Regions from separate parts of the Pontivivens ytuae genome, predicted to be linked through region 2. Evidence: riboswitches for the same ligand, from Rfam matches in the RefSeq annotation. Region 2 holds a riboswitch; the other holds the start of a gene.
The links. A riboswitch is a leader RNA that binds a small molecule or an ion and turns the genes downstream of it on or off. The one in region 2 is predicted to bind cobalamin.
Positions count from the first base shown of each region.

Region 1: another riboswitch for cobalamin. It lies ahead of I0K15_RS07795 ((2Fe-2S) ferredoxin domain-containing protein); the one in region 2 lies ahead of I0K15_RS06350 (energy-coupling factor ABC transporter permease).

Region 1 covers NZ_CP064942.1:1,593,130-1,605,004, reverse strand. The annotation lists gene I0K15_RS07805 (ABC transporter permease) at 1-893, opposite strand, end outside; gene I0K15_RS07800 (ABC transporter substrate-binding protein) at 890-2,410, opposite strand; gene I0K15_RS07795 ((2Fe-2S) ferredoxin domain-containing protein) at 2,407-3,180, opposite strand; cobalamin riboswitch at 3,332-3,554, opposite strand; gene I0K15_RS07790 (ABC transporter substrate-binding protein) at 4,029-5,486, shown strand; gene I0K15_RS07785 (ABC transporter ATP-binding protein) at 5,476-6,249, shown strand; gene I0K15_RS07780 (ABC transporter ATP-binding protein) at 6,236-7,024, shown strand; gene I0K15_RS07775 (ABC transporter permease) at 7,021-7,968, shown strand; gene I0K15_RS07770 (ABC transporter permease) at 7,965-8,810, shown strand; gene I0K15_RS07765 (DMT family transporter) at 8,814-9,731, shown strand; gene I0K15_RS07760 (Lrp/AsnC family transcriptional regulator) at 9,964-10,467, opposite strand; gene I0K15_RS07755 (EamA family transporter) at 10,515-11,471, shown strand; gene I0K15_RS07750 (TIGR03067 domain-containing protein) at 11,597-11,875, opposite strand, start outside.
Region 2 covers NZ_CP064942.1:1,316,434-1,328,308, forward strand. The annotation lists gene I0K15_RS06330 (manganese/iron ABC transporter ATP-binding protein) at 82-972, shown strand; gene I0K15_RS06335 (metal ABC transporter permease) at 969-1,859, shown strand; gene I0K15_RS06340 (metal ABC transporter permease) at 1,859-2,713, shown strand; gene cobF (precorrin-6A synthase (deacetylating)) at 2,710-3,462, opposite strand; gene I0K15_RS06350 (energy-coupling factor ABC transporter permease) at 3,524-4,201, opposite strand; cobalamin riboswitch at 4,260-4,468, opposite strand; gene cobA (uroporphyrinogen-III C-methyltransferase) at 4,520-5,239, opposite strand; gene I0K15_RS06360 (cobyrinic acid a,c-diamide synthase CobB) at 5,236-6,552, opposite strand; gene cobM (precorrin-4 C(11)-methyltransferase) at 6,545-7,321, opposite strand; gene I0K15_RS06370 (cobalamin biosynthesis protein) at 7,318-7,683, opposite strand; gene cbiE (precorrin-6y C5,15-methyltransferase (decarboxylating) subunit CbiE) at 7,680-8,876, opposite strand; gene I0K15_RS06380 (cobalt-precorrin-6A reductase) at 8,875-9,630, shown strand; gene cobJ (precorrin-3B C(17)-methyltransferase) at 9,603-10,355, opposite strand; gene I0K15_RS06390 (precorrin-2 C(20)-methyltransferase) at 10,352-11,092, opposite strand; gene I0K15_RS06395 (precorrin-8X methylmutase) at 11,089-11,718, opposite strand; gene cobG (precorrin-3B synthase) at 11,718-11,875, opposite strand, start outside.

The sequences.
Region 1 (11,875 bases), 280 kb from region 2:
GCGGCGATTAGCACATAGGCCTGGATCACCGGATAGTTGCGGGCCGTCAGCGCCTCCAACAGGTAAGCGCCAAGGCCCGGCCAGGTGAAGATCGCTTCGATCAGGGGCGCGCCTCCGATCAGCGCGCCGACGCTGACACCGATCGCGGTCAGGAAGGGCAGCAGCGCGTTAGGCAGCGCATGGCGCAGCAGGATCCGCCGCTCGGACGCACCGCGGGCGCGGGCCACCTCGGCATAGCCGCTCGCCATCGCCTCCAGCAGGCCCGCGCGCAACAGCTGGGTCCAGCTCGCGGCGCGGTCCAGCCCGATGATGAAGGCGGGGATCAACGCGGCGGACCAAGATGGCTCGGCAAGGACCCGGCCCATCTGGAAACCGACAACGACGAAGGTCAGCGCCAGCAGCGCGAAGACGAAGGTCGGCAGCGCCGCACCGATCTGTGTGTAGAGCCGGATGGCTTGGTCCGGCCAGCGGTCCCGATAGGCCGCCGCGATCAGGGCCAGCGCCAGCGAGAAGAGGATCGACACCACCAGCGCCAGTCCCAACAGCATCAGGGTGGCCGGCAATCGCTCCATGATCTCCTGCATGACCGGTGCCTGGCTGGTGAAGCTTTGTCCCAGATCGCCCCGAAAGACGCCGCCGAGCCAGTTCAGAAACTGGATAACAAGCGGGTCGTTCAGACCCAACTGTTCCCGCGCGGCGTCAATTTCCGCGGTCGTGAGGTCCTGCATCCCGCGCGCCAGCAGGACCCGTTCAGCCACATCACCCGGCGCGAGCGGCAGCAGTGCCCAGACGAGCACGCTGGCGGCGAGCGCCGTCAGGATCGCCTGGCCGATCCGTTTCGACGCGGCGACAAAGAGGCCGCCGTGCCGAATGGGTCGTGTGCGCGCCGTCACGGGTTCGGCGCCGTGTCCCACTTGATGTGGTTCCACGCAACAGCTGGGACATAGTCCGACCAGGCATCGCTCACGAGAGCACGCTCGATCAGGATCGTCGCGTTGAAGACGTAGGGATCGTCTTCGACGAGGATGGCCTGGATCTCGCGCAGCATCTCATAGCGGCTCTCCTCATTGACGGTGACATCAAGCGTTTCGATCAGCTCCTGAACGCGGTCGTTGCAATAGCCGCCGTAGTTCCGGTCCCCTTCGCAGGCGACGTAGCGGTTGAGAAACCCGCTGACCGACCCGACGGTGGCGGTACCCGTCGCGACCATGGCGAGATCCCACGCGACCAGATCGTTCATCGCCGCCTCGTTCACGTTGTCGACGGACATGATCTCGGAGGCGATGCCGATCTCGCGCAGGTAGGACTGCATCGCATTCGAAAGGGGCACCAGATCGGGCTGTTGGGGATAGATCATCAGTGTCACCGACAGCGTCTCGCCGTCCCGCGTCCGCGTGTCGCCGTCGCGGACCCAGCCGGCCGCGTCGAGGATCGCGTTCGCCTCCTCCGGATCGTGCCGATAGTTCTCTACCGCGAAGGGAAAGCGCGGATTGTAGAGGCCCGTCGCCGGGATCTTGGCGCCATGGAACACGTCGTTGGCGAGTTCCTCGTAGTTCACGGCGAGCATCACGGCCCGGCGCACGGCAACCTCTTCAAAGGCACCGTTGGTCACATCCATCACCGACAGGAAGCCACCCGTAGAGGGCGCGCCGAGGGCCAGATTGACGTTCGGTGTGGCAGCAAAGACCGGTGCCGCGGAAATCGGCGGGTAAAGCGCGATATCCACCTCGCCGTTCTGCACCGCGAGGATGCGGGCATTGGCGTCCGAGACAAAGCGCAGTTCGACCCCCTCCATCGCCGGCATACCGCGCCAGTAGCCGTCGTATCGCTCCGCGATCATGCGCTGATCGTCGAGATCGACGAGGCGATAGGGCCCGGTGTGGATGCCCGCCCCTTCGAGTGCCTCGAAGTCCTCGCCTGCCTCCAGCACCGGATCCACGTCGATGATCATCAGGCGGCTCTCATGGGCGAGGATGCTCGGAAGTTCGGGAACCGGCACCCCCGTCTCCACGGTGATCTCGCGCTCGCCGGTCTGGGTGAATGTCGCCTCCGCGGGAAGCACGGCCTGCGTCCCGCTGTTGCGCTCGCGGTGATAGGCGATGGCCTCGAGCACCGCGGGCACGTCCATCGCCGAGCCGTTCTGGAAGGTCACGCCGTCCCGGATCGTGATCACCCAAGTGGTGTCGTCCGTCCGTTCGAGGCTTTCGGCAAGCCAAGGCGTGATCGTGCCATCCGGCTGGAACTGCATGAGCAACTCGCCCTGCCCAAACTCCTGCATCCAGAAGCCCTGCTCGACCGGATCCATGGAGCGGATCTGAAAGCTCGTCGCCATGTTGATGATGTCGTCCGCAGCGGCCGGCAGGGCCGTCAGGGCGATCGCACCGCCGAGCAAGATAGGTTTGAGGATCATTGAGCTGCCTCCTGTTTGGGCGTGTGGGAGTCTCGAACCGCGCGGGCGGTGTGGAAGCGAAGGTCCTCGGCGGTGCCACCTTCGACCAGAACCTCGCGCACGAACCGGCGCGTCGCCTCCTGATCGGGTAAGCGATACCAGTGGCCATGCGGGTAAAGCGCGAGCACGGGTCCGCGATTGCAGGGATAGATGCAGCCGGTCCGGGTGGTCAGGCAGCGGTCGAAAACACCGGCGGCCTTGAGTTCGTCCTTCAGCATGTGGGTGAAGGGGGCCGCGCCGTGGATCGCGCAGCGGGGGCCGGTGCAGACCAGCAAGTGGAATTCGAAATCCGGCGGGTCGGTCCAGCCGGGCTTGCCAAGGCGCGGCGCGACATCCGCGATCGGCTGTGCGGGGTCGGGATGCGCCAATGTCGCAGAGGCAAAGGCCAGCAGCGCCTCGGCATCGGTTGCCGGGTCCGGACCCAGTTCCAGCCAAGTGTCGGCATTCTGCCCGCGCGTCCGCCAGTCCGCCATCACGCCGGGCAGCCAGGACATCAGGCTTTCGGGGAACGGGACGCCGAGCGGTTGCACTCTGATCCGCCGATGCCCCTCGGCCCGCATCTCGTCCAGCGCATCGATCAGGCTGGGTCCAGTCTCCTCCAGCCGGATCAGACGGGCGAGGCCCGTGGCCGCGCCCGCAGCGGCGGTTTCGAGACGGTCGAGCGCTCGCTTGCTCAGCGTGTAGGCAGAGACGACGAACAGCACCGCATCAGCACGTGCTGAGCCATGCATATTGCCTAAGTGGTCATTGAGTGGCCCCATCCCGCCCTCCGCAGCGATGCGCGGGGCCAGGGAAGTCCGGTCATGTAACGGGCCAGGGCCTTCGTATCCATCTCGGTTCTCCTTCCGGGACACCCCGCCCGGGTCGAGTTGCATTGCGGCGTCACCGACGCCCGAGATGGCAGGTCTCCTGACTCGCGGGTCAAAGCTCTCCCGAACCTTCCCAAGCCCCTTCAATCCGGGGCCCAGTGGCCTTTTTCGGGTCGCTCACCGCCTACAGTTGCGGGGGCAGTCACGGAGTTGGCGCATGATGGCTGCACCGCACCGTGTTCCCATTTAATCTCACCGACTTAACGCCGCCGAGAACCATCGCGGACAGCTAATTCCAGCACCGTGAAAAGGTCAAGGATGTTCAGTCCGGCGGTATGGTGTGGGGCCGTTATCGGAGAAGGAGCGAAAACCGAACCTATGCAGCAAACGGCGACTTCCGCGTCGATCGGCTTCGCCTGCCGCGATCTGTCTCCACTGCTCCAACCTCCCGCGTCCAGTTTTTCGAAGTAGCACGGTGAGCCTGCGGATCGTGTTGGAAACACAAGGGTGCCTCTCGCACCGTCGCGGAGGCGTCCGAGCGTCAGCAGACGTGCGAACGTAGTGAGGCCAATCTCGACGAAAACAGTCTGGCTAAATGTTATAAAGTAACATACGCAGTGACCCACGAGGCTCGCAGACCAGGATCGGGGACCCACAACATGCTTATTCACTCCACTCCCACTTCGGCGAGGACACGCAGCCTCCTGGGGGCCGGGCTCGCGGCAGCACTGGTTCTGTCAGCCGGTGCGGTCGGCGCCGAAGGCCGTGAGATGATCATCGCCTCACCCTTCGGCCCTGCCAGCGACGTGCCGGATCCGCGCGCGCGCCAAAACGGTTGGCTCGCAAACCGGGCGGGCGTCTCCGAGACGCTGATCGGCCTCGACTACGAAATGAACATGATCCCGCGTCTGGCCGCGGCGTTCGAGAACGTTTCGGAGACGGAATGGCGCATCACGCTTCGCGACGACGTGCTCTTTCACGACGGCACGCCGATGACAGCCGATGCGGTGCGCGACAGCCTCTCGAAGTTGAGTGAGGAAGGGCATCCGGGCCACAATCCGCGCCTCGCCTCGTTGCTGGGCATATCCGAGATAGAGGTTGTGGACGACCTGACGTTGATCTTCCGTACCGAGACGCCGAACTCGGCCTTCCTCTGGTCGCTGACCGAGCCCTCGGCCGCGGTGCTGCGGGAAGGCACGGAAGCGATGCCGATCATCGGCACGGGCCCCTTCGTGTTCGACATGGCCGAGACCGACAAGACCTACCAAGTGACCGGCTTCGCCGATTACTGGGGCGGCGCGCCCAAGCTGGATCGGCTCGTGATCGACGCCATCGTAGATCCGTCGGTGGCCGCCCTCGCCCTCCAGGCGGGTGATGTGGATCTCGTGACAAACTATCCCGAGCCGGACTTCGCCGCCCTTAAGGAAGAAGGCGGTGCGCAGCTTTTCTCGACAGCGACGGGGCGGCTCTTTTTCATTCAGGCCCGCGTCAACGACGGCCCGCTGGCGAACGACACGCTGCGCGAGGCGGTCTCTCTGGCGCTCGACCGCGACACGATCGTGGCGGCGGCGCTGGTCGGCGTCGGCGGTCAGGTCGCGCACGGCATCTTCCCGGATACGATGGCGTCCTGGGCAAATACAGACCTCAGCCTGGCCTACGACCCGACGGCGGCCATGGCGATGCTGGACGAGGCGGGCATCGTCGACACCGACGGCAACGGGATCCGAGAGCTCGACGGTGAGGACATCGTCCTCCAGATGCGGAGCTATGAGGGACGTCCTGCCCTGCGCCCGACGCTGGAGATCAGTCAGGCAATGCTGACCCAGATCGGTCTGGGCGTCGAGATCGCCATGGGCGAGTGGGGCGCCAACAATGACGCGCTTCAGGCGGGCGAGATTGACATGCATCTTCAGGCTTGGGGCACCGCACCGCAGGGAGACCCGGACTACTTTCCCTCCACGCTGGTCGCAACCGGGGGCAGCTACAACGTCGGTGGTTACTCGAACCCGGCGCTCGACGCGCTGCTGGAAGAGGGGCGCAGCCTGTTCGAGACGGAGGCGCGGCAGCCGATTTACGCGGAGGTGCAGGCCATCCTGAACGACGACCTGCCGCTGATCCCCCTCTTTCACAAGACGCAGGTCTCGGTCGGCAACGGGCGCGTCGAAGGCTACCGCATCCACCCGGCCGAAACCTACCTCGCAACACCGGACCTGACGGTTGTCGAGTAAGGCGCATCCGCTTCTGAAGATCGATGCCCTGTCCGCCGAGATCGGCGGGCGGGGCGTCCTGTATGACATCAATCTGGAGGTCGGACCCGACGACTGGCTCGCCATCGTCGGCGGGTCGGGTGCGGGCAAGTCGACCCTGCTACGCGCGATGATCGGGCTGCGGCGCCCGGCTGTGCCGACTGCCGGGACGATCGACTTTGACGGGACCCCCTATACCGTCACAGGGCGCGGCGCTGCGCGGCCGGGCGGCATGGCTTTCGTACCGCAGAGCCCTGCCCACGGCTTCGACCCGCTGCGTCGGCTCCGCTGGCAACTCGCGCAACTGCAACGCCGGCTTGGCGCACGGAGCGACGTCGCCGCGCTGCTCGACACGCTTGCCTTGCCCGATCCTGGTCCGCGCTATCCCCACCAGTGGAGCCGCGGGATGCAGCAGCGGCTGCTGCTCGCCATGGCCCTGATGGGCGACCCCAGGCTTCTGCTCCTGGACGAACCGACCTCGGCGCTCGACCCCGTCGTCGCGGCCCGCGTCCTGCAGGAGGTCGGGCGCTTGGCCGAGCAACGGGGCTTCGCGGTGGTGATGGTGACGCACGACCTCGCCTTGGCCGCGCGCTATGCGACGCGGATCGCCATCATGGAGGGCGGGCGCATCGTCGAGGCGGGACCGGCCGCGGCCGTGCTGACCCGCCCTGCCACCCCGTATGCGCGTGAACTGGTGACGCATCGACATTGGCATACGGCGGAGACGCAGCATGTCGCCGTCTGAGCCGATCCTTTCGGTCGAGGGTCTGACTGTCCGGGTCGGCACCGCGACCTTGCTGCACGACGTCTCCTTTGACGTTGCACGGGGCGAGATGCTTTGCGTCATCGGTGAAAGCGGAGCGGGCAAGTCGACGCTGCTAAAGGCGATGCAGGGGCTGATGCCGGCAGACTGCCGCCGCTTCCGCTTCGCGCCCGGGGGCATCGACGTCTCTGGCGCGATGCCCGATCAGATCGGCCTGCCGCGGACCCGCTGGGTGATGCAGGACCCGCTCGCCGCTCTGAACCCGCGCCAGACCCTTGGCCGCTCCATCGCCGAAAGCCTGCACCGCCATGCCATGACGGCCGAGCAGAGACGGGCCGCCACGCTGGACGCGTTGGCCGAGGCCGAGCTGTCGCCCGAATTCCACGACCTACTGCCTGGTCAGGTCTCGCTGGGCCAGGCGCAGCGAGCCTGCCTCGCACGGGCCCTAGTCGCGAAACTGGAGCTGATTTTCTTCGACGAGCCGCTCAGCACGCTCGACGCGCTGGTACAGAAGAAGATCGCGTATCGCATGGACGCGCTGCGCCGTCAGAGTGGGGCCGCCTTCGTCTTCGTCACCCACGACATTGGGTTCGCCGAGGCCTATGCTGACCGCGTCCTCGTCCTGAAGGACGGGCGTGTCGAGGCCAGCCAGACACGCTCAGCCTTTTTCGCCGCCCCGGCCAGCGCCTATGCGCGCGCGCTGATCGACGCCGCGGAGACCTTGGGCGCACTGCGCACGCAGGAGGCGGCAGAATGAAGGCGGCCGCGTCGCGCATCGCGGGGCTGGTGGCGGTCCTGGTCAGCATCAGCGTGATCACATTCACGCTCAACTACTTCGCACCTGGCGACAAGGCGATGATCATCGCCGCCGCTTTCTACCCCGATGCGACCGGCTTTCCTGACGCGCTGCTTCAGCAAATCCGCGAGGAGCACCGCCTCGGCGACCCGTTCCTTGCGCAATACGGCCAATGGGTCGCCAACCTGCTGCGGGGTGACTTCGGCACCTCATACACCTCCGGCGCTCCCGTTTGGGACGTCTTCCTCGGCAGCCTCGGGGAGACCGTCGCACTGACCCTCTCGGCGCTCGGCCTCGGCTTGACGGGCGCTGTCCTGCTGGCGGGCCTCGCCGTGCGCAACCCCGGCACGCTGATCGATCGCTTCGCCATTTTCGTCGCCTCCATCGGGGCGGCGATACCGGGCTATTGGCTGGCGCTCCTGTTGATCATGGGCGTATCGGTCCATCTCGGCTGGCTGCCCGCCTACGGCACCGGCACGCCCGCACATCTGGTGCTGCCGGCCTGCACGCTTGCGCTCTGGGTGATGGCGTCGCAAACGCGGCTTCTGCGCAGCTTCCTGCTCGACGCCTATGCCCAGCCTTTCATCGAGACGCTGCGCCTGCGCGGCATCTCGGAACGCGAGATCTTCCTGTCCCATGTCATCCCGCATGCTCGCATCCCGGCGCTGACGATGATCGGATTGGACCTCGCCTCACTCCTTGAAGGCGCGGTGATCGTGGAGCTGGTCTTCTCACGCGCGGGTCTCGGCTCGCTGCTGGCGGCGTCGGTGCTATCGCGCGACCTGCCGATGACGATGTTCCTCGTGATGTTCTTCGCCACGACCTACGTGGTCATCAACACGGCCATCGACGCGGTGCAGGCCCTCGCCGATCCACGGACGCGCCCTGCGGAGGTGGCACGGTGACGGTGCTCAGGCTACCCGCCGCGGCGCCGCGCGCGCCGATCAGCCTATTCGCCCGCCGCACGGCCTTGGCGATGGCCGTCCTTGCGACGCTCGTCGCGTTGGCGCTGTGGCTGACGCCCTACGCGCCGGGGGATGTGGACTTCCTCGACCGCCTGTCTTCCCCGAACGCCGACCACTGGTTCGGCACGGACCATCTGGGACGGGACATAGGCACGCGGCTGCTGCACGGCGCGGTCTGGTCGCTGGGCCTGTCGCTCGCCATCGCTACAGTCGGGCTGCTGGTCGGCACCGCCGTGGGACTGGTCGCCGCTCGCGCAGGCCGCGCGGGCGACTTCGCCCTGATGCGCGTCACCGACAGCTTCTTCGCCTTCCCTGAACTGATCGCCGCCGTCGCCTTCGCCGGGCTCTTCGGCCCATCGACGACGAACCTCGTCATCGCGCTCTCCGTCGTCAGCTGGATGAAGTTCGCTCGGCTCGCGCGGAGCCTCGCGCACGGCCTGAATGAGCGGGACTTCGTGATCCAAGCGCGCCTCAACGGCCTGCCAGCAACGTTGATCATATGGCGGCACGTCCTGCCGAACGTGATCCCCTCGCTACTGGTTCTCTGGACGAACACCTGGTCGCGCACGATCCTGGCCGTGTCAGGGCTCAGCTTCCTGGGCTTCGGCGTGCAACCGCCCACGGCGGAGTGGGGCGCGATGCTGCTCGACGGCAAGCCTTATATGCAGACGGCGCCACACGTGATGATCTTTCCGGGGCTTGCCGTCCTCCTCTCAGTGCTGGTGATCAACCTCGTCGGAGATCGCCTCCGCGACATCGTCGCTGCGCAGGAGGCGCGCTAGCACATGGAGCTGACCGGCATCCTTCTTCGTATCGGCGCGACCCTCTTCTTCACGGTGATGGTTGTCTTCGTGAAGCTGCTGGCCGGCGAGGTCCCGCTGGGCCAGGTTGTGTTCTTCCGCAGCGCCGTCGCCCTCATCCCGCTGGTCCTCTACTTGATGTGGACGCGCGACTTCCCCGGCGGGCTGCGCACGACACGCCCGCTGGGCCACGTCCTGCGCTGCGCGATGGGCTGCATCGCGCTTTTCGCCTCCTTCGCCTCGTTGGCATACCTGCCGCTCGCCCATGCCTCGATCATCGGCTACCTCGCACCGGTTATGGCTGTCGTCTTGGCCCGATGGATCCTGGGAGAGACCGTCACCGGCCTGCGCTGGTTCGCTGTCGTCCTGGGTTTCCTCGGAATGCTGGTCCTCGTGGTGCCACAGCTGACAGCGACGGAACTGGACGAGAGCTACCTGACCGGCGTCGCGTTGGCCCTGACGATGGCGGTCTTCACGGCGGGCGCCAAGATCCAGATCCGCAGCCTCGCTCTCACCGAGAATGCTGGAGCCATCGCCTTCTACTTCGCGCTGACCTGCGCGCTGGCAGGGCTCGCGACGGTCTTCTGGGGCTGGGAGCGCCCCACGCCCGTGCAGCTTGCCTACCTCTGCGGTGCCGGTGTTGCCGGTGGCGTGGCGCATATCATGATGACACTCGCGCTTCAGCACAGCGAGGTCTCCAAGCTCGCGCCCTTCGAGTATCTCTCGCTGATTTTCGCCGTTGTCGCAGATGCGGCGCTGTTCGCCATCGTTCCCGGCGCGGCCTTCTACCTGTCCGCGGCGATGATCATCGCCGCGATGTGGGCCATCGCCGCAAAGGACCGCAGCCGGATCCCCGAGCCGAGCGCTCATCTGATTGACGGTCAAACACCGAAACGAACGTGAGCCGCTGCATTGGGCGCCTGATCGCTCGATTGCCGAGGATGTTCGCATTGGATCGGAGTGCGACTTTGCTGACCAAAGCCGCCGTTCGACCATCAAGCGCACTGCTGCAGTGCGGCCCACCAAAGCTGCCATTGCCCGCGCCTGCGACCGAAGAGAGCCGTCCAACGTCGGACGTGCGGGACGAAGCCGAAATCTCCTGCGTTGCTGCGGACGTCTGCTTCTACGTGCTGGCTCAGAGTTCGATAAGTCGCTCTTCGACCGGTGAAGATTGAACGATCGACGAGTTTGTCGCGCCGAAGGGCACTATCCGGTCGATCACAGCTTCCATCTCGGCCACGTCGCGGACGTGGGCGCGAGCGACGAAGCAATCCTCACCAGAAACGCGGTCGCACGCCACGATCTGAGGCGTTTCTCGGATAGCTTCGATCATGTTCTTCATTTCGCCCGGCAGCGGGCGTGCGCGGATCAGGATCGTGAGGCTGTAGCCAAGGCGAGTCGGGTCAATGCGAGCGCCGTATCCGGTGATAATGCCCACGTCTTCAAGACGTCGCACACGGTCCGCCACGCTTGGGGCGGACAGGCCCACCCGCCGGGATAGCTCGGCACGGGGGATACGTGCGTCCGTGCAAAGCTCGCGAAGAATGGCAGCATCGATGCTGTCAAGACCGGTTTCTTCGGATCGAAGGTCAGAACGCCCTCCTTCCTTCATTCTTGCGTTCAAACCAGCCTTGAGCATAGTCGATCTCCATGTCCAAATCCGCATATACCTTGCATCATAGATACATGACAGATCAAGCTCCTGCAGATCCCGCCGTCGCCGACGCCCCCGGAGCCATGTCGCGCATGTCCGAGGCCGTTCCCCCTCACGCATGGTTCGGCGTCTCCGCTGTTTTTCACTACCTCGGCCCGGCTTTCGCCGTTCTGCTCTTTCCGGTCGTCGGCGTACTTGGCGTTGCCTGGTTCCGCATCGCATCAGCCGCTCTAGTCTTCGCTCCCATCACGAAGCCTTGGCGCACCTTCAAGAAATCGTCGCCCCGCGAACGTCTTCTGCTTCTCGCGCTTGGCGGTTGCCTCGCCGTGATGAACAGCTCCTTCTACCTGGCCCTCGACCGGTTGCCGATCTCACTGGTCGCTGCAATCGAATTCGTCGGCACCATCGGGATCGCCCTCTGGGGTCTCCGGACGGGGCGCAATTATCTTGCTTTCGCCTTCGCCATCACCGGCGTGGCCCTCCTGATCGACGTGCCATCGCTCTTGGCGGCGGATGGACCTGCCCTTACATCTGACCTACTGGGCCTATTCTGGGCGGTTCTTAACGGGTCGCTGTTCGTCCTCTACATCATCCTTGGCCACAAGATTTCCGAAGGTGGTGCTTCAGGTGGCGTGGAGCGTCTCGGCGCAGCCATGACAGCGGCCTTCATCTTTGTGATGCCTATCGGGTTCCTACAGGCTCTCGAAGCCTTCGGGGCACCGCTTCTGGTTCTGGCCGGGATTGGCGTCGGTATCTGTTCGTCCGTCATCCCCTATGTCTGCGATCAGCTCGCGATGGCCCGCCTGCCACGCGCGAGCTTCGCGTTCCTGCTCGCGCTTCTGCCTGCAACCGCCACGATCATCGGCGTGATCGTCCTACGCCAGATACCGAGCGCCGTGGATGTCCTCGGCGTTGCCCTCGTCATGATCGGCGTGGCCGTTCACAAACCCGCGCCGATGCCGGCTCCAACAGACCGCGAGCTCCAATAGCGGCCCGATTCTGCCGTTTGACCATCAAGCGCGCCGCTGCAGTGCGCCGACCAAAGCCGCCATCTGCCGCGCCTGCGAACGAAGAGAACCGTCCAAGGTCGGAAGGCGGACAGAGCGACTACGCCTTATTCCACGCGAACGAACTTGCGCATGGTTAACCCTTCTACAGTTTTGAAATGTGTCGGACGAGGTTCACCCTCATCCGCAGCGATGAAGCGGAAAGTCTGATCGGTTAGCTCATAGATTGCCGGAAGTTCTTTCCCTGCGTCTTCACCGATTGAATCAACCCATGTGATCGCTTTCGGTGTCGTTGTCGCATCCAGCTCAAAAGTTCCCTTGAGCAACAGCCTGTCGTCGGGCGCAATGACCCTAAATTCATTGCCCTCGAAGACACACACTGCCCC
Region 2 (11,875 bases):
TGACATGAAGACCGGACCCGCGGCGCGCGATGCCGCGGGTTCTGCCGTACCGGGCCACCCCGGTTGAAGGAGAGGGACGAGATGCTGGATTCCCGGGCCGACAGGCGGGACAGGGCGGAGGCGGCGGGCACGGGCCTTGCCGCGCGCGACGTCACGGTGACCTACCGCAACGGCCACACGGCGCTGTGGAATGCCAGCTTCCAGATCCCGCGCGGCACGGTCACCGCGCTGGTGGGTGTGAACGGCGCCGGCAAGTCGACCCTCTTCAAGGCGATCATGGGTTTCGTTCCAGCCGCGAAAGGCCGGATTGAGATCCTCGGCCTCGGCGTGAAGGAGGCGCTGGCCCGCAACCTCGTCGCTTACGTGCCGCAGTCGGAGGACGTGGACTGGGCCTTCCCGGTGCTGGTCGAGGACGTGGTGATGATGGGCCGCTACGGCCATATGGGCTTCCTGCGCCGCCCTTCGGCGAAGGACCACGCCGCAGTCGCGCAGGCGCTGCAGCGGGTCAACATGCAGGACTACCGCAAGCGCCAGATCGGCGAGCTGTCGGGCGGCCAGCGCAAGCGGGTGTTCCTCGCCCGCAGCCTCGCTCAGGACGGGCAGGTGATCCTGCTCGACGAGCCGTTCACCGGCGTCGACGTGAAGACCGAGGAGCAGATCGTGGCCCTGCTGCGGGAGCTGCGCGACGAGGGGCGGGTGATGCTCGTCTCCACCCACAATCTCGGTTCCGTGCCAGAGTTCTGCGACCGCACGGTCCTCGTGAAGGGCACCGTGCTGAACTACGGCCCGACCGAAACGACCTTCACGCGGGAGAACCTGGAGGCGGCTTTTGGTGGCGTCCTGCGCCACTTTACTATCGGCGGCGCGACCCTGCACGACGACGAGGACGAGCGCGAGGTCACGATCTTCACCGACGACGAGCGCCCCTTCGTCCAGTACGGGGAGAAGACGCAGCGGAGGGACGATCCGTGAGCGTCCTCTTGGAGCCGTTCACCTATGGCTACATGACCAACGCCATGTGGGTCTCCGCCCTCGTGGGAGGGGTGTGCGCGTTCCTGTCGGCCTACCTGATGCTGAAGGGGTGGAGCCTGATCGGCGACGCGCTCGCCCATTCCGTCGTGCCGGGGGTGGCGGGCGCCTACCTGCTGGGTCTGCCCTTCGCGCTGGGCGCCTTCATCGCCGGGGGGCTCGCCGCGGGCGCGATGCTGTTCCTGTCGGAGCGGTCGGGGCTGAAGGTCGATGTGATCATCGGGCTGATCTTCACCTCGTTCTTCGGGCTCGGGCTCTTTATCGCGTCGGTGAACCCGGTCTCGATCTCGATCCAGACGATCACGATGGGCAACATCCTCGCCATCACGCCGGAGGATACGCTGCAGCTCGCCATCATCGGCTTCGTCTCGCTGGCGGTGCTGCTCGCGAAGTGGAAGGACCTGATGGTCACCTTTTTCGACGAGAACCACGCGCGGACCATCGGCCTGCGTCCGCAGCTTCTGAAGGCGGTGTTCTTTCTGCTGCTGTCCGCCTCGGTCGTTGCGGCGATGCAGACGGTGGGCGCGTTCCTCGTCATCGCGATGGTGGTGACGCCAGGGGCGACGGCGTACCTGCTCTGCGATCGCTTCCCGCGGCTGATCGCGACCTCGGTCGCCATCGGGTCGCTGACCAGCTTCACCGGCGCCTACATCAGCTACTTCCTCGACGGGGCCACGGGCGGGATCATCGTGACGTTGCAGACGCTGGTGTTCCTGATCGCGTTCGTCTTCGCGCCGAAACATGGCCTGCTCGCGGCCCGGCGCAGGGCCGACGCAGCGCTGCGGAGCGGCCCCGAGGAACCCGTGGGACGGCCGGAGGAGGCGCTCTGATGGACCTTGAGACGCTGATGATGCCGTTCCGCTTCCCGTTCATGCAGAACGCCTTCTACATCTCGATGATCGTGTCGGTGCCCACGGCGCTCTTGTCCTGCTTTCTCGTGATGAAGGGCTGGGCGTTGATGGGCGATGCGGTCAGCCACGCGGTGCTGCCGGGCATCGTGCTCGCCTACATCCTGGGGTTCCCGCTGATCCTTGGCGCCTTCGCCGCGGGCATGACCTGTGCGCTGGCGACCGGCTATCTCGCCACCAACAGCCGGGTCAAGCAGGACACGGTGATGGGCGTCGTCTTCTCCGGCATGTTCGGGGTGGGGATCGTGCTTTACGTCTCGGTCGAGACGAATGCGCATCTCGACCACATCCTGTTCGGCAACATGCTGGGGGTGGAGCCGCATGAGCTGCTGACCGCCGGGCTGATCTCGCTGGGCGTGGGGGCGGCGCTGCTCCTGAAGTGGAAGGATCTGGTGCTCCACAGCTTCGATCCGGCGCAGGCGCAGGCGTCGGGGCTGCGGGTGAACTGGCTGCATTACGGGCTGCTGGCAGCACTGTCGCTGACCATCGTGGCGACGCTCGCAGCCGCGGGGCTGATCCTCGCCATCGGCCTGCTGATCGCGCCGGGTGCGATCGCGTTCCTGCTGGTCCGACGCTTCGCGACGATGCTGTGGGTGTCGGTGCTCGTCTGCATGGGCTCGATGCTGCTGGGAACTTACGCGAGCTTCTTCCTCGACTCCGCCCCGGCGCCGACGATCGTGCTGATCCTGACGGCGGTGTTCATCGCGGCTTTCGTCCGGCGGCAAAGGCTGACGCGCCGCATGTCGCGGCGGCGTGTGGCGGGTCCCGCCGCCTAGCGGTATTCGAGCAGGTAGGTGTCCATGATCCAGCCGTGCTCGGCGCGGGCCGTGCCGCGTGCCTCCCGGATCCGGGCGCCGCACTCGGCCACCGCCCCGGCGTCGAGGATCTGCTGCGCCATGCCCAGATAGGCGCCCCACCAGATGTGCAGGCCGTCCCGCGGCAGCTCCAGAAACGCGCAGTCGCCGTCGAGCATCACCGCCATCCGTTCCGCCCCCGAGGGCCATCCGCCCTCGCGCAGCTTGCGGCCGGTGGTGATCGTGACCGGGCCGCCGAGCGTGTTGAGCGGGATTGCATGGGCCGCCGTCAGCAGCTGGAGGCTCGTGATCCCCGGCACGACATGGGTGCGAACCTGGGTCCCCGCCGCCGACAGCCGCTCCGCGATACGCAGCGTGCTGTCATAAAGCGACGGGTCGCCCCAGACCATCAGCGCCACGCGACCGGAGCCGCCGGGCAGGTGCGCCTCGATCTGCCGGGTCCACTCCGCGGCGATGGCGTCGTGCCACGAGTTTACCCCGTCGAGATAGGTGCCCGAGGCATCGCGGACCGGCATGTCGAACTCGGCGACCCGCACGGATGCGCGCAGGACATCGGTGCAGATCGTCTTGCGCAGGTCGAGCAGGTCCGCCTTCTCGCCCCCCTTGCGCGGCAGCAGGATCAGGTCCGCGCCCTCCAGCGTGCGAATGGCGCCGAGGGTCAGATGCTCCGGATCTCCGGTGCCGATGCCGACGAGGAAGAGGTCGATCATGATGCGTCCAGACAGCAAAAAGGGGCCGGCGATGCGGCCCCTCGGGAGCGCATGGCCCGGCTCAGGCCGCGGAGTAGAGGCGCGGCGTCAGAAGACCGCTCCGCTCCAGGTTCCGCGCGGCCTTCGCGCCCGCCAGCACGGCGAGGTCGGCCAGCGGCTCCACGATGATGACCAGCATGTAGGCGACACCGAAGGTGCCGATGGCCATTAGGTTCTCCGCCCCGAAGCCCTGACCGTAGAGGGCCCAGAAGGCCACCCAGGTCACGACACCGCCCTGATAGGCGGTCGAGAGCGCCAGCGCCTGGCCGTACTTCAGGTCCACATAGGCGGTGTGCGGCGCGATGATGCGCTTCGCCAGCGCCTGCACGGCGAAGAGCGGCACCAGCAGCGTGGTCACGTTCATGAAGTATTGCGGCAGGTCGATGGGCGCGAAGAGCAGCCCCTGCGCCAGCAGCCCGATCGCCAGACCCAGCGCGGCGGGCAGAGCGCCGAAGATCAGGAACAGCGTGGAGCCGAGGATGAAATGCACCTCCGACACGCCGACGGGAAACTTAGGCAGAACCTCGAAAAAGAAGAAGACGGCGAGGCTGGAGGCCGCGGTCGCCCCTGCCAGCGAGACGAGCGAACGCTCCTTCAGCCAGTCCACGGCCAGCTTGCCGGTATAGGCGGCCGCCCCTGCCGCGGTCGCATAGCTGAGCGCCAGTTTCGCGCCGTCCACGACGCCGGGTTCGATGTGCATGATGTTGTCCTTTCGGTGCTGCAACACCCCGTGCAGCGTTTGTTTCAACCAGCGCGACGCGTGCCGCACACCTCTGGCCGGTCTCCGGGCTCGCGAGTGTCTCTCCACCTGGGCCGCCTTCCCATGCGTGTGCACAGTGGCTCTTGGCCTCGGTCTTCTCGCATACCGTTGCGGGGGCAGCGCCGGCTTCGACCGCAGGGCGGTCTACCGGCTTCCCGTTTCACCCCGGTCCATGCGGATCGGGGCACCAGAAGCGAGATCAGTTAAGGCCCATCGGAAGGCCCGGTCAAGCAGCGGATGGACAGGTTGACGCAGGATCTAGCCGTCCGCGAGCGAACCGAAGAGGATGAGGGCGGGCACTTCCGACATCTCCTCGCCCAGCCGCCGGGCAAGCTCCACGACACTGAGCCGGGTGAGCTTCTGGTCGTGGTGGCTGACGTTCTCGGCCAGCAGGGCGGGCACGTTTTCGGGGAGCCCCGCTTCGAAGAGAAGCTGCGCGAGCGCCGGGAAGGTCCGCTTGGGCATGAAGACTACGGTGGTCGCATTCGGATCGGCGAGCGCCTGCACGTTCACGTCGTCGGGCAGCCGGCCCATCACGTCGTGGCCGGTGACGAACTGCACCCGCCGCGCGGTGAGGCGGCGGGTCAGCGGGATGCCGGCGGCGGCGACCGCGGCGGTGGCCGAGGTGACGCCGGGCACGATCTCGAACGGGATGCCCGCGGCGCGCACCGCCACGATCTCCTCCTCCAACCGGCCGAAGACGCCGGGATCGCCCGATTTCAGGCGCACCACCCGGATGCCGGTGGAGGCATACTCGACGAGCAGGCGGCTCACATGATCCTGCTTGGGCGAGGGGCGGCCCGCCCGCTTGCCCACGCCCACGAGGTCGGCCCCCGCCCGCGCGTGGGCCAGAATCGGCCCCGAGGAGAGGTCGTCGAACAGGATCGCGTCGGCCCGCTTCATCCGGTCCACGGCCTTCAGCGTCAGAAGCTCCGGATCGCCGGGGCCGGAGCCCACGAAGCTCACGAACCCGCTCACGACGTCGCCTCGGCGATCAGGTGGAAGAAGGTGCCGGTGGCCTGCCCGCGGCGGGAGCCGGTCTCGGGCACCACGTCGCCGTTCGCATCCCGCACCTCGGCCAGCGGCGCGTCGGGCTGGTCGAGGATGGTGGAGTAGTGGAACTCATGACCGCGCAGCGTCGCTCCGGCGGCGAAGCCCGGCAGCGGCGCCTGCAGTGTCGCGTGACGGTAGCCGAGATGGAACTTGCGCTTCTCGTAGCTGGTGACGAGGCCGAGCAGCCCCGCCATCTCGTGCCGCACGCCCTCCTTGTCGATCAGCGCCGCACCCATCGCCATGTAGCCGCCGCACTCGCCATGGACGGGCTTCGTCTCGGCATGGCTGCGCAGCGCGGCGCGGAAGGTCGTGGCAGCGGCGAGCCGTCCGGCGTGGAGCTCCGGATAGCCGCCGGGCAGCCAGACGAGATCGGCCTGCGCGTCTGGCGCTTCGTCGGCGAGGGGGGAGAAGGGCAGGAGCTCCGCCCCCGCCTGCCGCCAGCCCTCCAAGAGATGCGGATAGGTGAAGGAGAACGCCGCATCCTGAGCCAGCGCGATCCGCTGGGCCGGTGGCTTCGGGAGCGTGCCTGCGGTCAGCGCCCGGTCACCGCCCGTCGCTGCCGCACGGATCGCGGCGAGGTCGACATGCTCGCGCAGGAAAGTCGCATAGGTCTCGATCGCGGCGTCGAGCTCCGGATGCTCCACCGCCTGGATCAGGCCGAGATGCCGCTCGGGCAGCGTGAGGTCGCCGCGCCGCGGCAGGGCGCCGAGCACGGTGAGGCCCGCCTCCTCCATCCCCAGCCGGATCAGCCGCTCGTGCCGCGGGCTCGCGACGCGGTTGAGGATGACGCCGGCGAAGGGCAGTTCGGGGTGGTAGCGCTGAAAGCCGAGTGCGACGGCGGCCGCCGACTGTGCCTGCCCGCCGACATCGAGGACCAGCACCACGGGCCATCCCATGCGCAGGGCAAGCTCCGCGCTGGAGCCGCGCCCGGTCTCCCCGTCCGTCGCGACGCCGTCATAGAGGCCCATGGACCCTTCCGCGACCACGATATCCGCGGCCTGAGCCGCACCCGCGATGGTGTCGAGCAGGCCGGGCATCATCGACCAGGTGTCGAGGTTGAACGAGTCCCGGCCCGCCGCCGCGCGGTGGAAGGCGGGGTCGATGTAGTCCGGCCCGCTCTTGAACGGCTGCACAGTGAGGCCGTCCTCCGCCAAGGCGCGGAGGAGGCCCAGCATCACCGTCGTCTTGCCCGTCCCCGAGCCGGGGGCCGAGACGAGGAGGCCCGGCGGGTTACGCATCGCTCGCCCCCGTCGCGCTGCGCGGCCGGAACCGGCGGTCGTAGTCGGGGGCGTAGAGGCAGCTCTCGTCGAAGCCTTCGCCGCTCAGCGCTGGGCCCACGAGGATCAGGGCGGTCCGCTCGATGCCCGCATCCATGGCGCCCTCGATGGTCGCGAGCGTCGCCCGCACGATCCGCTGATCGGGCCAGGTCGCGCGGTAGACGACGGCCACCGGACAGTCGGCACCGTAGGCGGGCGTCAGGTCGGCGACGACGGTCGCGAGGTTGTGGATCGACAGATGAATGGCGAGCGTCGCCCCCGTCGCCGCGAAGTTCGTCAGGCTCTCCCCCTCCGGCATGCGGGAGGCGCGGCCCGGCGTGCGCGTCAGCACCACCGATTGCGCGAGGCCGGGCAGCGTGAGTTCCGCCCCCAGCGCGGCCGCCGCGGCGGCGAACGAGGGCACGCCGGGCGTCACTGACACCGGGATGCCTTCGGCCCGCAGGCGGCGCAGTTGCTCGCCCATCGCGGACCAGACGGAGAGGTCGCCGGAGTGGAGCCGGGCGACGTCCTGCCCGGCCTCGGTCGCCGCCTTGCACTCCGCCACGATGGCGTCGAGGTCGAGCGGTGCCGTGTTCACGATCCGCGCGTCGGCGGGGCAGTGGGCGAGGATCTCCTCGGGCACCAGCGATCCGGCATAGAGGCAGACAGGGCAGGACGCGATCAAGTCGCGCCCGCGCAGCGTCAGAAGGTCCGGTGCGCCGGGCCCGGCGCCGATGAAGTGAACGGTCATCTGGGGTCTCCTGAAGCGATGGCGCAGGTGGCGAGCCGGTCGGCGGAGATCCGGCGGGCGCTGATGAGCGTTGCGCCAGGACCAGCGGCGGCCAGTGCCGCGGCCTCCGCCACGCTGCCGGTGCCGCGGGCTGCCAGCACGCGCTCGGCCTGCGTCGGTGTGTCGATGGCCGCGAGCGTCGCGGCGTCGATGCTGCACACCGGCAGGCCTAATGCGGCAGCGAGGTCGGTGAGGCAGGCGGCGTCCGCCTTGTCCTCCGGGGCCGCGAGCAGGTCGATAGGCGGCCCGCCCGCCGCTGCGAGCGCCTGCTCCAGCGAGGCCCGCGTCGCCGCCCCGCGAAATCCGAAGCCGGCTACGATCATCGGGTCACGCTCCACTGGACGATGGGGTAGGCGGCTTTCCAGGCGCGCTTGCCGCCGACGGGCGTGACGTTGGACAGGGCGATGTGCATCAGCTCGCCGCCGACCTCCGATTGCCAGCGGGTGAGCAGCGCCTCACTCTCCAGCGTCACGGCGTTGGCGACGAGGCGGGTGCTGGGCGGGAGCGTGGTCCAGAGGTGGCGCAGCATCTCCTCGCTGAGGCCACCGCCGATGAAGACCGCGTCCGGCTTCGGCAGGTCTCGCAGCGCGTCCGGCGCGCGTCCTTGCACGATCCGGAGCCGGTCGACGCCGAGGGCATCGGCGTTGCGTCGGGCACGGGCGGCGCGCTCGGGGTCGGCCTCGATCCCCGTGGCGGTGCAGGCGGGGTGCGACATGAGCCACTCGATCGCTATGGACCCCGCGCCGAGGCCGATGTCCCACAGATGCTCCCCGGGCTGCGGCGCGAGGGCGGAGAGCGTCAGCGCTCGCACGGGACGGCGCGTGAGTTGCCCATCGCTCTCGAACAGCGCGTCGGGACGGCCGGAGGCGGCGGGGATAGCGATCCCGTCGCCGGCCACCTCCAGACCCACGGCAACGGGGTGCGCGATGTCGGTCAGCGTCAAGGCTGCGGCCGTTGTGCTTCGCACCCGCTCCCGCGGGCCGCCGAGCGCTTCAAGGATGTGCAGCGTGCTCTCCCCGAACCCCAGCTCTGTCAGCCAGGCGGTCAGCTCGGCCACCGCCGCTCCGTCGCGCAGCAGCACCAGGGCCCGCTGGCCCGGCGCCAGATGGGGCCGAAGCCGTGTCAGCGGCGCGGCATGCAGGCCGAGGCAGGGCGTGTCCTCCAAGGGCCAGCCGAGCCGGGCGGCCGCGTGGGAGAAGGTCGACGGCCCCGGCAGCGCGCGCCACTCGCCGCGCTCCAGCGTCCGCGCCACCGCGCGCCCTGCGCCGAACCAGAACGGATCGCCGGAGACGAGCATCACCGCCCGCCGCCCGCGTTGCGCCACCAGCAGCGGCAGCCCGTCCACGAACGGCACCGGCCATTCGATCCGCTCGGCTGCGAGCTCCGGCAGCAGCGCCAGGTGGCGGGGCGGGCCCATCACGACCTCCGCCGCTTCCAGCGCCTCGCGCGCGGTGGATGTCAAACCCTGTGGCCCGTCCTCGCCGAGCCCGATAAGAGTGAGCCAGGGATCATCCATGACGCGACACGTTCTCATCCTTGGCGGTACGACCGAAGCCCGCGCGCTCTGCGACGCGGTGGCGGCGCGCGGCATTCCGGCGACGCTCTCCTACGCGGGCCGCGTCGCACGACCCGCGCCGCAGGCCGTTCCAGTGCGCGTCGGCGGCTTCGGCGGGACGGAGGGGCTGACGCGCTACCTCACCGAGCATGCGATCACCGAGGTCGTGGACGCGACCCATCCCTTCGCCGCGCAGATGAGCGGCAATGCCGTAGCGGCCTGCGCGGCGGCCGGCGTGCCGCTGATCGCGCTCACCCGCCCGCCCTGGCAGTCCACCGAAGGCGACCGCTGGACCGAGGTTGCGGATCTGCCCGCCGCCGTCGAGGCCCTCGCCGGACCGCCGCAGCGCGTGATGCTCGCCGTGGGCCGGATGCACCTCGCCGCCTTCGCTGCGCAGCCGCAGCACGACTACCTGTTGCGGCTCGTCGATCCGCCGGAGCAGCCGATCCCGCTGCCGAAGCACCACGCCGTGATCTCCCGCGGACCGTTCAAGACCGAAGGCGACATCGTCCTGCTGCGGGAGCATCGCATCGAGCGCATCGTGGCGAAGAATGCCGGCGGCTCCGGCGCCGTGGCCAAGATCGAGGCGGCCCGCGCGCTGGGACTGCCGATCGTCATGATCGCCCGACCGCCGGTGCCGGCCCGGCGCGAGGCGCATACCGTGGCCGAAGTCCTCGCCTGGCTCGATCATGTCACCACCGATCTCGGCGTGTAGACAAAGGGCACACTATCCCGCGCGATCACCCGCGTCTGGCTGGAGCCGACGATGACCATGGTGCGCATGTCCGCCATCCCGGGCTGCGCCTCGGGCAGTGGCACGACGCGCAGCGTTTCCTCGGGTGTCGAGACGGCGCGGGCGAAGAGGACGGGGCGGGTGTCGGCGCAGCGTTCCTTGAGCAGATCCAACACCTTTCCGAACCCCTCCGGCCGCGCCTTGGAACGCGGGTTGTAGAAGGCCATCGCGAAATCCGCCTCGACGGCGAGGCGCAACCGTTTCTCGATCAACTCCCACGGTTTGAGGTTGTCCGACAGGTTGATCGCGCAGAAATCGTGGCCCAGCGGCGCGCCCGCCCGGGCTGCCGCCGCCAGCATCGCCGTGATGCCGGGCAGCACGCGGATATCGAGGTCGCGCCAGCCCGCCGGTCCCGCCTCCACCGCCTCGAACACCGCGGCGGCCATGGCGAAGACGCCGGGATCGCCGGAGGAGACGACGACGACCCGCCGACCCGCCGCCGCAAGCTCCAGCGCATGGCGGGAGCGGTCGATCTCCACCCGATTGTCGCTGGGATGCAGTTCGAGCCCCGGCCGCGGAGCCACACGCGCCACGTAGGGAATGTAGCCGATCACGTCGGTCGCCTCGGCCAGTGCCGCCGTCACCTCGGGTGTGACGAGCGCGTCCGCGCCGGGGCCGAGCCCCGCGACGGCGAGCCAGCCGCTCACGGCCGCCGCCCCTGCCCGTGGACGATGATGATGGAGAAATAGGGCGTCACGCGCTCGCAGGCCTGGGTGAGCGGCATCACGCTCTGGTTCGGCATGGTGGCGTATTCGACGAGCCACGCTGCCGAGAGCCGCCCGGCCCGCTCCAGCGCGCGGCGCACCTTGTCGATATTGCGCCCGATCTTCATGACGACGAGGGCGTCGGCGCTCGCCATATGGCGCACCAGTTCGTCCTCGCCGAGGGTGCCCATCAGCACCGTCAGCACGTCGTCGCCCCAGGTCACGGGCTGCCCCGTCGCGGTCCACGCGCCCGACATGCCGGTGATCGCAGGCACGACCTCGACCGGCACGCCCGGCGACAGGCGGGTGTAGAGGTGCATGAAGGAGCCGTAGAAGAACGGGTCGCCCTCGCAGAGCACCACGACATCCTCACCGCGCTCCGCCAGCGCGCGCAGATGCGCGGCGCACTCGGCGTAGAAGGCGGACAGGATGCGGTTGTATTCGGGGTCGTGCAGCGGGATCTCGGTCGTGACCGGGTACTCCATCGGGAACTCGACTGCGCCCTCGGCCAGCATCCCCTCCACGATCCGCCGGGCCTGACCGGGGCGGCCCTTCTTGCGGAAGAAGGCGACATGGCGTGCGCCGCGGACCAGCCGGTCGGCGCGGACGCTCATCAGGTCGGCATCGCCGGGGCCGAGGCCGACGCCGTGGATCGTGCCCGGATGCTTGAGCGTGCTCATTCGGCGCGGCTCGCCACGGCGTTGATCGCGGCGACCGTGATCGCGCTGCCGCCGAGCCGCCCGTCTACGACGCAGCAGGGCACCGGCTGATCGGCCCAGAGCGCGGCCTTGGACTCCGCCGCTCCGACGAAGCCCACCGGGCAGCCGATAATCGCCGCCGGACGCGGACAGTCCGGATCCTCCAGCATGTTGAGGAGGTGGAAGAGGGCCGTCGGCGCGTTCCCGATCGCCACCAGCGCACCGGCGAGATGCGGCCGCCACAGCTCCAGCGCTGCGGCGGAGCGGGTGTTCCCGATCTCCTGTGCCAGCTCCGGCACGCCGGGCGCGTGGAGGGTGCAGATGACCTCGTTGCCGGCGGGCAGGCGCTTGCGTGTCACGCCCTCGCTCACCATCCGCGCATCGCAGAGGATCGGAGCACCTTGCTCCAGTGCCGCGCGGGCCACCGCGGTGAAGCCGGGGGAGAAGCGGATGTGAGGTGCGAGCTCCACCATCCCCGCCGCGTGGATCATGCGCACGGCCACCTGCTCGTCGAGCGGGTCGAAGCGGGCGAGCTCCGCCTCCGCCCGGATGGTGGCGAAGGACTCGGCGTAGATCGCGGCCCCGTCGGTCTCGTAAGCGTATGGCATCAAGGCGTCTCGAAAAGCTCGTCCAGCTCGCCCGGCGTAAGGCCGGTCCGTTCGGGCGCATCCCACGGACGCTGGCCGCGCACAAGATCGAAACGACCGTCGCGCCCGACCAGTGTGACATCGGCGGGCCGGGGTCGGGCGCAGCCCTTGGCGCAGC